2 regions of the Shewanella sp. SM68 genome follow, and region 1 is predicted to be linked to the other one. Evidence: predicted binding sites of a transcription regulator. Region 1 holds the regulator's gene; the other holds the start of a gene.

Region 1 (5,810 bases):
TAAAACCTGGCGATACCGTACTGGGCATGAACTTAGCCCACGGTGGTCACTTGACCCACGGTTCACCCGTTAACTTCTCTGGCAAACTGTACAACATCATTCCTTACGGTATCGACGAGTCTGGCAAAATCGACTACGACGAAATGGAACGTATTGCCTTAGAACATAAGCCTAAGATGATGATCGGTGGTTTCTCCGCCTATTCAGGTATCGTTGATTGGGCAAAAATGCGTGAAATCGCAGACAAAATCGGTGCTTATTTATTTGTCGACATGGCGCATGTTGCCGGTCTTATTGCTGCGGGCGTTTATCCAAACCCAGTACCACACGCGCATGTTGTGACATCTACGACCCACAAAACCTTAGCGGGTCCCCGTGGTGGCGTGATCCTATCTGCTGCTGACGATGAAGACTTGTACAAAAAGTTGAACTCTGCGGTATTCCCAGGCGGTCAAGGTGGCCCATTGATGCACGTTATCGCCGGTAAAGCGGTGGCGTTCAAAGAAGCCCTAGAGCCAGAATTTAAAGTTTACCAACAGCAAGTGGTTAACAACGCTAAAGCTATGGTTGAAGTGTTCCTTGAGCGCGGTTACAAAATCGTCTCTGGCGGAACCAGCAACCACTTAATGCTAGTTGACCTGATTGGTCGTGACTTAACGGGTAAAGAAGCCGATGCCGCCTTAGGTAGCGCTAACATTACCGTGAACAAAAACTCAGTGCCAAATGATCCACGTTCACCCTTTGTGACCTCAGGTGTGCGTATCGGTACGCCAGCGATTACGCGCCGCGGCTTTAAAGAAGCGGAATCGAAAGAGCTGACTGGCTGGATTTGTGACATCCTTGATGATGCGAACAATCCTGCTGTGATTGAACGTGTGAAGGGCCAAGTATTGGCACTTTGCGCACGTTTCCCTGTTTACGGCTAATTTGCCTATGCATCTACGCTTAGTAGATGAAGGGCCGAGATTGACCGCCGACTGACTTGATACTTATCACATCAGGTATTTAGCATCAGGCACTTAACATCAAGTAGTTAACATTAGGTTGTTAAGCTCAGGTAGTTAACCTCAGCCCATAAATAGGATAAAATCCCATGGCCGCATCTTGCGGCCATTTTTATTGGTAAAATCTTAGGCTTAAATCCATTGCGTTTGACTGAGATTTAACAGGTAAAGCCATTAACGCTTTACCACCATTCACTGGCAGGAGGCTCAATGCATTGTCCATTTTGTAGCGCGACAGATACTAAAGTCATCGATTCCCGATTAGTGGCAGAAGGCCACCAAGTGCGCCGTCGCCGAGAATGCACCGAATGTCATGAAAGATTTACCACCTTCGAAGGCGCCGAATTAGTTATGCCTAGGGTGATTAAGCGCGATGGTTCACGCCAACCCTTTGATGAAGAAAAACTCCAAGGTGGCATGTTGCGCGCCGTTGAAAAACGCCCCGTATCTATGGATGAAATAGAGCAAGCACTCAGCAAAATCAAGTCTACTCTGCGCGCCACTGGCGAGCGGGAAGTGCCGTCAGAAATGGTGGGTAACTTAATGATGGAGCAATTGATGAGCCTAGATAAAGTCGCCTACATTCGTTTCGCTTCTGTGTACCGCGCCTTTGAAGACGTGTCTGAATTTGGCGAAGCCATCGCCAAGCTGCAAAAGTAGTCATTGAGTTTTGTCGCCGACAAGGCAGACGTGTACGAGCGATTGGCGTGAAAGCACAAATTTAAAAGACAGGTTTGTAAGACTGGTGAAAGCCGAAACCTTTAACAACAGGGTTGAACATGAGCTTGAACATAAGTTGGTCCGTACTCGATACCCAAATGATGAGCCGCGCGATTCAATTGGCGCGCAAAGGCTTTTACACCACGAGGCCCAATCCCAGTGTGGGCTGCGTTATCGTTAAAGATAATCAAATCATCGGTGAAGGTTATCATCAAAAAGCGGGTGAACCCCACGCCGAAGTGCATGCGCTACGTATGGCTGGCGAACGCGCCCGTGGCGCAACGGCCTATGTCACTTTAGAGCCCTGCAGCCATTATGGGCGCACGCCGCCCTGCGCCTTGGCACTGATCAATATTGGCGTTAAACGTGTAGTAGTGGCGGTGGAAGATCCTAATCCGCAAGTGGGTGGTCGTGGCATTCAAATGTTGCGTGACGCCGGCATTGAAGTGGATGTGGGATTACACCGCGATGAAGCCTATGCCTTGAATTTAGGCTTTATGAAGCGCATGGAATCGGGTTTACCCAGAGTTACGGTAAAATTAGCCGCGAGTCTCGATGGTAAAACCGCGCTGTCTAACGGTGTGTCTAAATGGATAACTGGTCCAGAATCTCGCCGCGACGTGCAGCGATTACGTTTACGTTCTTGTGCACTGGTCACGGGAATTGAAACCATACTGGCGGACGATCCCTCACTCAATGTGCGTTATCAGGAACTTGGCAGCTTAAAAGACCGTCTAACCGAAGCGCAATTACTGCAGCCATTAAGAGTGATACTCGACAGCCGCGCCCGTTTGCCGTTATCGGCCGCCTGCTTGGCTATCGTATCGCCCATACTCTTGGTCTCTACCGTGGCTTATCCCGCAGAGTTTCAAGCACATTTGCCCTCCCATGTGAGTTGCCTCGTGTTACCTGCAATTGCAGGTCGCGTCTCATTGCCTGAACTATTAAGCTATTTAGGCCAAAGCTGTAATCACGTGTTGGTGGAAGCGGGTGCAACCTTAGCAGGCGCTTTTTTAGCAGAGGGGCTGGCCGATGAGTTAGTGCTATATCAAGCGATGAAAATCCTCGGTGGGCATGGGCGTAATCTGCTGCAATTGCCCGATTATCAAACCATGGCACACATTCCTGCACTCACGTTGGTCGATGAGCGCAAAATAGGGCCAGATACCCGTTTAATCTTGAGCGTTAAGCTTGATACTTCTTTATTTAATTAAGTGAGTTAACCATGTTTACTGGGATTATTGAAGCCGTTGGCACCCTGCGCAAACTGGAGCGTAAAGGCGATGATATTCGTCTTACCGTGGCGAGCGGCAAACTGGATTTAAACGATGTACGTCTAGGCGACAGTATTGCTACCAACGGTGTGTGCTTAACGGTTGTGCAGCAATTAGCCGACGGTTATGTGGCTGATGTCTCTGCCGAAACCGTGAGTCTAACCGGCTTTGCTAATTATAAAGTGGGCACTAAGGTGAATCTTGAAAAGGCCGTTACCCCAACCACACGCTTAGGCGGCCATATGGTCAGCGGTCATGTTGACGGTATTGCAACGGTTGAGCAACGCCTAGTGCGTGGTCAAGCTATCGAGTTTTGGTTAGCCGCCCCCGCAGAGCTTGGGCGTTATATTGCCCATAAAGGTTCCATCACCATTGATGGCGTGAGTCTGACGGTTAACGAAGTGGACGGCAGTCGATTCCGCTTGACCATAGTGCCGCATACCGCAGGTGAAACCACGTTAATCGACCTGCAAGCGGGCGATAAGGTGAATATCGAAGTGGATTTAATCGCCCGTTATCTTGAACGCTTGATGAATTATGATGGCAAAGACAGCAAGAGCGGTGGTGTCACCATGGAAATGTTAGCCCGTGCCGGCTTTGTGCGTTAGTGCACAGGAGCAGATTATTTAACTTAAGCTTATCGGCAGCTTAGGTTATTTAGGTATAGAATTTCATAATAACAGCAAAATCATAAGGTCCTACAATGGCGCTGCACAGTATAGAAGAGATCATCGAAGATATTCGTCAAGGCAAAATGGTTATTTTGATGGATGACGAAGACAGAGAAAACGAAGGTGATTTGATCATGGCGGCCGAAATGGTCACGCCAGAAGCGATTAACTTTATGGCGAAATATGGCCGTGGGCTCATTTGCCAGACCATGACTAAAGCCCGTTGCCAGCAGTTAAATCTCCCCTTAATGGTGACGAATAATAACGCCCAGTTCTCGACTAACTTTACGGTTTCTATTGAAGCGGCGGAGGGTGTGACTACCGGTATATCGGCCCACGATCGCGCTGTAACGGTGAAAGCGGCTGTGGCTAAAGAGGCTAAAGCGTCTGATTTAGTGCAACCAGGGCACATCTTCCCGTTAATGGCACAGGACGGCGGCGTATTAACCCGCGCAGGCCACACTGAAGCTGGCTGTGATTTAGCCCGTCTTGCGGGACTTGAGCCATCGGGCGTTATCGTTGAAATTTTGAACGAAGACGGCACTATGGCACGTCGCCCAGATTTGGAGATTTTCTCCGAGTTGCATGGCATCAAAATCGGCACTATCGCGGCTTTAATCGAGTATCGCAACACCAAAGAAACCACGGTTGTGCGTGAAGCTAAATGCAAATTACCGACCCGTTTCGGTGAGTTCGACATGGTGACCTTCAGAGACACTATCGACAATCAACTGCACTTTGCCTTAGTCAAAGGTGAGGTGAAAGAAGATTGTTTGGTGCGTGTGCATTTGCAAAATACCTTCAACGATTTACTCCACTCAGAGCGCGATCAGCAACGCAGCTGGCCACTCGAAAAGGCGATGGAGCGTATTTCTGCAGAAGGTGGTGTATTGGTTTTACTCGGGAATCAAGAACATCCCTGTGAAATTCTCTCTAAGGTGAAAGCCTTTGAAGCTGAAGATCAAGGCCAAGCGCCTGCTTCTGCAAAATGGCAGGGGACGTCGCGCCGTGTGGGTGTGGGTTCGCAAATTCTCGCCAGCCTTGGTGTGACTAAGATGCGCCTGCTCAGCTCGCCTAAACGCTACCACTCACTTTCAGGCTTTGGCCTTGAAGTGTCTGAGTATGTGGCGGACTGAAACCCAAAGTTACACTGAAGTAAAATTAACAATTTCTGATAATTTGCATAGGGCTCTGGGCAATTGGCTGTGATATCATGTCGCCACTTTTCGCCCCGAGCTGGGTGCTTTAGCTAAATTAGGTAAGATAATGAACGTAGTTCAAGGTAATATCGAAGCGAAAAATGCCAAAGTTGCGATTGTAATTTCGCGTTTCAACAGCTTTTTAGTTGAGAGCTTGCTTGAAGGTGCACTTGACACGCTGAAACGTTTTGGCCAAGTCAGCGACGACAATATCACTGTTGTCCGTGTACCAGGTGCGGTTGAGTTGCCGCTAGCTGCGCGTCGCGTAGCTGCCAGTGGTAAATTCGACGGTATTATCGCATTAGGTGCGGTGATCCGTGGTGGTACTCCTCATTTTGATTTTGTTGCAGGCGAATGTAATAAAGGTCTAGCTCAAGTTGCTTTAGAATTTGATCTGCCTGTTGCTTTCGGTGTTTTGACCACTGATACCATTGAACAAGCGATTGAACGTTCAGGTACCAAAGCGGGTAACAAAGGCGGCGAAGCTGCTCTAAGCCTGCTTGAAATGGTCAATGTTCTGCAAGAACTTGAACAACAGTTGTTATAGTAGGAAAAATAATGAAGCCTTCTGAGCGCCGCAAGGCCCGCCGTTTAGCCGTTCAAGCCATCTATTCATGGCAACTAAGCGGGAATAATATTGCCGATGTCGAGCATGAGTTTTTAACTGAACAAAGTCTCGACGGTGTTGATGTAGCTTATTTTCGTGAGCTATTTTCAGGCGTTGCAACGAAGAAAACCCAATTGGATGAGCTGATCATCCCGCATCTGGAACGCCCGATTGATGAAGTGTCTCCAGTAGAGAAAGCCATAGTTCGTTTAGCGACCTATGAGCTGACTTTCCGTAAAGATGTGCCATACAAGGTCGCGATTAATGAAGCGATTGAGTTGGCAAAAGCTTTCGGTGCGGACGAGAGTCATAAGTTTGTGAACGGACTGCTCGAC
Region 2 (5,810 bases), on a different contig from region 1:
CTAATGGCTCAATATCAGATAACTCTTTGATAGAACCTAAGTTAAGTGCTGACAGCGTACAAAGCGCGATTTCACCTTCTGGATCATCGATGTTGTTTAATGGTTTAGTCGGCAGGGCGATTTCAAGACACAGGTTAGACTGTCTGATCGGCGCGACTTTTGAATCAAACGGGCTGTGAGTGTTGCAGTGATCCACGTTCTGAATGTAGATACGGCCCGTTGAAGCGCGCTCTTGCATCATCAGTGAAAACAGCTCAACGGCTTTTATGGTTTTCTTACGAATGCTGCTGTCTTGCTCATATTGCACATATAAACGCTCAAACTCATTTTGATCTTCAAAGAAAGCATCGTACAAGCCAGGCACGTCAGATGGGCTAAATAAACTGATGTTTTCGCCTTTGATCAGACGTTGATACATCACTTTGTTCAACTGCACACCGTAGTCTAAATGACGGATACGGTTGTCTTCGACGCCGCGGTTATTTTTCAATACCAGCAGAGATTCGACTTCTAAGTGCCAAATAGGGTAGAACAGGGTCGCAGCACCGCCACGCACGCCGCCTTGAGAGCACGACTTCACTGCGGTTTGGAAATACTTATAGAAAGGTAAGCAACCTGTGTGGAAGGCTTCACCACCACGGATTGGGCTACCTAAGGCGCGAATACGACCGGCGTTAATACCGATACCCGCACGTTGACTGACGTATTTCACGATAGACGAAGCGGTCGCGTTGATGGAATCTAAGCTGTCACCACATTCGATCAGTACGCAAGAGCTAAACTGACGCGTTGGGGTGCGCACACCGGCCATAATTGGCGTTGGCAGCGACAGTTTAAAAGTTGATACCGCGTCATAGAAATCTTTAACGTATTTCAGGCGCGTCTCTTTTGGATAACGGGCAAACAAGCAAGCCGCAACCAAAATGTAAAGGAACTGCGCGCTCTCATAGATTTCGTGGGTAACACGGTTTTGAACTAAATACTTGCCTTCAAGCTGTTTTACTGCAGCGTAGGAAAAGTCCATATCGCGCCAATGGTCGATATAGGTATCCATCACATCCAGCTCTTCGCGGGTGTAATCTCTTAAAATGTGTTGATCGTATTTACCCAGCTCAACCAATTTAGTCACGTGAGCATACAATGCGGGCGGCTCAAACTGACCGAAGGCCTTCTTACGCAAATGAAACACCGCTAAACGGGCAGCGAGGAACTGATAGTCCGGTGATTCTGGAGAAATTAAATCTGCCGCAGCCTTGATAATGGTTTCATGGATAGCTTCGGTTGGGATGCCATCGAAAAACTGTAGGTGCGAGCGAAGTTCAACTTCCGAAACAGAAACGTTTTTTAATCCCTTGGCTGCCCAAGTAATTACGCGGTGTATTTTTTCGAGATCGATATTCTCACGATCGCCACAGCGTTTTGTGACTGTCATAGTGCTATTCATTTGGAGATAGGCCTTGGTTCTTATATGTATTTAGGTGAGCAAAATCACCGTACGTATCCTTGTAAAACAATCAATAATCGTCCCTTAAATACAGCTGACTGGTTAAAAACGAGTCAATTAAGCGGCGAGCTTCTAGTGTGTCTGATTGTTACCTATACACAAGATATGGTGTTTTAAATTATATGGGATACAAGATAGTGAGGTTTGCCCCTATTTGCAAGTCTGAATTCAGGGGACATCTTGTGGATAACGTGAGGATAAAATTTTGCGTTAGTAACGACTAACCTTGAAGCTCAATTTCAGGTTAGCGTGTCACACTCATGGGGGATTTTTAGGCGATCTTTTTCTTTAGATCGCGATCGCTCACGAGTGCCGATCTTTTATGCGCCTGACTTTTTCCGTGGGTCATAAATAGTATGCTGACACACTGATGTCCGTCAGTGAAGTTACGTATTGGATGCCTTATTCGTGAGCATTGTAGGCGCTGTTTTTGGTTGATGTTGTTAAGTCAATGCTTCGATTAGTGCTTGATGTAGCTCAGTTGGGCTCGCAAAATGCGCGTGCGCAGGCCATTGCAACGGCTTGTCGTTCACGCCCAGATAACCCCATAGGGCCACGCCGCCTAACATGCCAGCAGCCTTGGCCGCGAGCAAATCTCGCTCGGCATCCCCAAGATACAAAATGTGTTCTGGAGCACAGTTCAGCTGTTGTGCGCCTAACAGCATAGGTGCAGTGTGGGGTTTTGGGTGTTTTGTAGAATCGCCACTAATGATAACGGGCATACGCAAGTGTAAATTCAGTTTTCGCAATAAGGGACGGGTAAAGCGCGCAGGCTTGTTGGTGATCACCCCAAACGGCAGCTGAGTTAACTCGAGCCAGTCGAGTAATGCCGCTATGCCTGTGAATAGCGCACAGTGATCGCCATTTATACGCTGATAGTGGGCGAGTAGCCCTTGCTGAACTTGAGACCGAAGATCTTCTGCTGCATCAGGGATCGCGGCATCGACTAAGGCAAAACTGCCGTGGGATGCGGCGTAGCGCATGGCCGCTAACGGCTGCGCGGCGATGCCGACATCTTGAAGACTTAAATTGAGGGCTTGCACCAGATCCGGCGCGGTATCCGCTAAGGTGCCGTCGAGATCGAACAGTACGCCTTTGATCTGTGCCAGACTCATATTAATCAACCTTACGCGTCGCTATCATGTAATTCACATCAACCTTAGGCGTGTACTTAAAAATGCCCGTCAATGGGTTGTAGCTTACCCCTAAGGCATCGGTACAGATAAGATCGGTATTATCTACTAGCTCAATCAGCTCCGAAGGCTTAATGAATTTTTTATGCTCGTGGGTGCCAACTGGCAGCATTTTTAGCAAATATTCCGCACCTAAAATGGTGTGCACGTAGGATTTAATGTTGCGGTTGATGGTGGAGAAAAACACATGACCACCGGGTTTGACCATGTCACAGCATGCTTTAATCACAGATTGTGGATCGGGTACATGTTCGAGCATTTCCATGCAGGTCACCACATCGTAATAGGCTTGATGATCTTGGCTGTGGGCCTCGGCAGTATTTTTTACATAATTAATGCTCACGCCCGTTTCGAGGGCATGTAGGCGGGCGACTTCTAAGGGCTCATCACCCATATCTAAGCCATCAACCTCGGCGCCGATGCGGGCCATGCTTTCAGACAATATGCCGCCACCACAGCCGACATCGAGCACTTTCTTGCCGAAAATACCGCCAGCGGTTTGATCGATATAGTTTAAGCGCAGCGGGTTTAATAGATGCAGCGGCTTAAATTCGCCGTTGAGATCCCACCAAGTTTCGGCCATACGTTCAAACTTTGCGATTTCCTGTGGGTCTACATTGTTATTCTGATGCATGCTATTACCTGAAGAAGCTGTATTGTGCGGCTATTATAACGACTATGTTTGATAAACAAAGTGCTCGACTGAGCTAAGCCCTTGTGGTTGAGTGAATTTTCAGCAGTTATCTGCTTTTATGTTAATTGTTGTGCTCCGTATCGACCTTTTACTTCATCCCGTTGACGATTTTTCCTCATCGTAAGCCGTGTATTTCAACGCTTGTTTATAGCTCAAACGACCAAATTGACAGTGTTTTCATCTATTAAGCCACCAGACTCTCAATTCGATAATGATAGGTCTGGCGACATTAAATAACTGTGTTAGAATGCCAAATCACGTTTTTGGGCTAGGCAATGATACGGATTATACGTTGTCGGCTATTTTTCAGGGGAACGAGCAGTTTATGACTGATCTGGCATCATCTATTTCGCCAATTAATATCGAAGACGAACTAAAGAATTCGTACCTTGATTACGCCATGAGCGTTATCGTGGGACGTGCATTACCAGACGTGCGCGACGGCTTAAAGCCGGTTCATCGCCGCGTTCTGTTTGCCATGAGTGAATTGAAGAACGATTGGAACAAGCCTTACAAAAAATCTGCCCGTGTGGTTGGTGACGTCATCGGTAAATATCACCCCCATGGTGATTCTGCTGTTTATGACACTATCGTCCGTATGGCCCAGCCATTCTCACTGCGTTACACCTTAGTAGACGGCCAAGGTAACTTCGGTTCGGTCGACGGTGACTCAGCGGCGGCAATGCGTTATACCGAAATCCGTATGGATAAGTTAGCGCACCAATTACTGGCCGATCTTGAAAAAGAGACAGTGGATTTCGTCCCTAACTACGACGGCACAGAACAGATCCCAGCTGTATTACCTACACGCGTACCTAACCTGTTAATTAACGGTTCATCGGGTATTGCCGTGGGTATGGCAACCAACATCCCACCACACAACCTAACGGAAGTAGTGAAAGGCTGTTTGGCATTGATTGAAGAACCCTCACTGTCGATTGAACAGTTGATGGAATACATTCCTGGTCCGGATTTCCCCACTGCAGCGATTATCAATGGCCGTAAAGGCATTATTGATGCCTATAAAACTGGCCGTGGCCGCGCGATCATGCGTGCTCTGGCAGATGTGGAAACCGAAGATAATGGCCGTGAGCGCATTATCGTCACTGAAATCCCGTATCAAGTGAACAAAGCGCGGTTAATCGAGAAGATTGCCGAGCTGGTTAAAGATAAAAAGCTTGAAGGGATCAGTGGTCTACGCGACGAGTCTGATAAAGACGGTATGCGTATCGTTATCGAAATTAAGCGCGGTGAAGTGGGCGAGGTTGTACTAAATAACCTTTATGCTCAAACGCAAATGCAGTGTTCTTTCGGGATTAACATGGTGGCCCTGACCAATGGTCAGCCTAAACTGTTTAATCTTAAAGAAATGCTCGAATGCTTTATTCTGCATCGCCGTGAAGTGGTGACGCGTCGTACCGTATTTGAACTGCGTAAAGCCCGTGAGCGTGCCCATATTTTGGAAGCGCTGGCGGTTGCACTGGCTAACATTGACCCGATTATTGCACTGATCAAAGCCTCACCCACGCCTGCGGATGCCAAAGTGAAATTGGTTGAGCAAGGTTGGGAATTAGGCCACGTTCAAGGCATGCTGGAAAAAGCGGGCGATGACGCCGCGCGTCCAGAGTGGTTAGAGCCACAATACGGTATTCGTGACGGTCAATACTTCCTGACTGAGCAACAAGCTCAGGCCATTCTGGAACTGCGTTTACACCGTTTGACCGGTCTTGAGCACGATAAGATCATCGCCGAATACGAAGAACTGCTCGAATTTATCGCGGGTCTGCTGTTTATTTTGCGCAGTCCTGAGCGTTTGATGGAAGTGATCAAGGAAGAATTAGTTCAAATCCTTGAAGAATATGGTGATGCGCGCCGTACAGTGATCAATGCCAACGAAGTCGATATGAGTCTTGAAGACTTGATCAACGAAGAAGACGTTGTGGTAACACTGTCGCACTTAGGTTATGCCAAGTATCAACCATTGACCGATTACCAAGCCCAGCGCCGTGGTGGTAAAGGTAAAGCCGCGACGAAAGTGAAAGACGAAGATTTCGTCGAGAAGCTGTTAGTTGCCAATACCCATGATACCATTTTGTGCTTCTCTGATTTTGGTAAGATGTACTGGCTCAAAGTGTATCAACTGCCATTAGCGAGCCGTACGGCCCGTGGTCGTCCAATTGTTAACTTGTTGCCGTTATCCGATGGCGAGCGCATTACTGCGATTCTGCCAGTACGTGAATACGCGGCGGACAAGTACATCATCATGGCGACCTCACACGGTACTGTGAAGAAAACCGCACTAACTGCTTATAGCAATCCACGTGCAAACGGTATTATCGCCGTTAACCTCAAAGACGGTGACCAACTGATCGGTGTCGATATCACTAACGGTGATGACGAAATCATGTTGTTCTCGAAC

Evidence for each region. The regulator NrdR, encoded in region 1, represses ribonucleotide reductase genes. The targets are predictions, from matches to a motif close to AAACACNANATNTNGTGTTT.
Region 2: the regulator NrdR is predicted to act here: its motif matches at 1,599-1,618, upstream of nrdA (class 1a ribonucleoside-diphosphate reductase subunit alpha).

The regions. Positions count from the first base shown of each region.
Region 1 is NZ_JAKKRU010000010.1:53,297-59,106, forward strand. Features, by position in the region: gene glyA (serine hydroxymethyltransferase) at 1-926, shown strand, start outside; gene nrdR (transcriptional regulator NrdR) at 1,215-1,664, shown strand; gene ribD (bifunctional diaminohydroxyphosphoribosylaminopyrimidine deaminase/5-amino-6-(5-phosphoribosylamino)uracil reductase RibD) at 1,784-2,938, shown strand; gene L5M40_RS16080 (riboflavin synthase) at 2,950-3,606, shown strand; gene ribBA (bifunctional 3,4-dihydroxy-2-butanone-4-phosphate synthase/GTP cyclohydrolase II) at 3,702-4,805, shown strand; gene ribE (6,7-dimethyl-8-ribityllumazine synthase) at 4,936-5,415, shown strand; gene nusB (transcription antitermination factor NusB) at 5,427-5,810, shown strand, end outside.
Region 2 is NZ_JAKKRU010000001.1:329,237-335,046, reverse strand. Features, by position in the region: gene nrdA (class 1a ribonucleoside-diphosphate reductase subunit alpha) at 1-1,444, opposite strand, end outside; gene L5M40_RS01465 (HAD family hydrolase) at 1,948-2,619, opposite strand; gene ubiG (bifunctional 2-polyprenyl-6-hydroxyphenol methylase/3-demethylubiquinol 3-O-methyltransferase UbiG) at 2,621-3,331, opposite strand; gene gyrA (DNA gyrase subunit A) at 3,717-5,810, shown strand, end outside.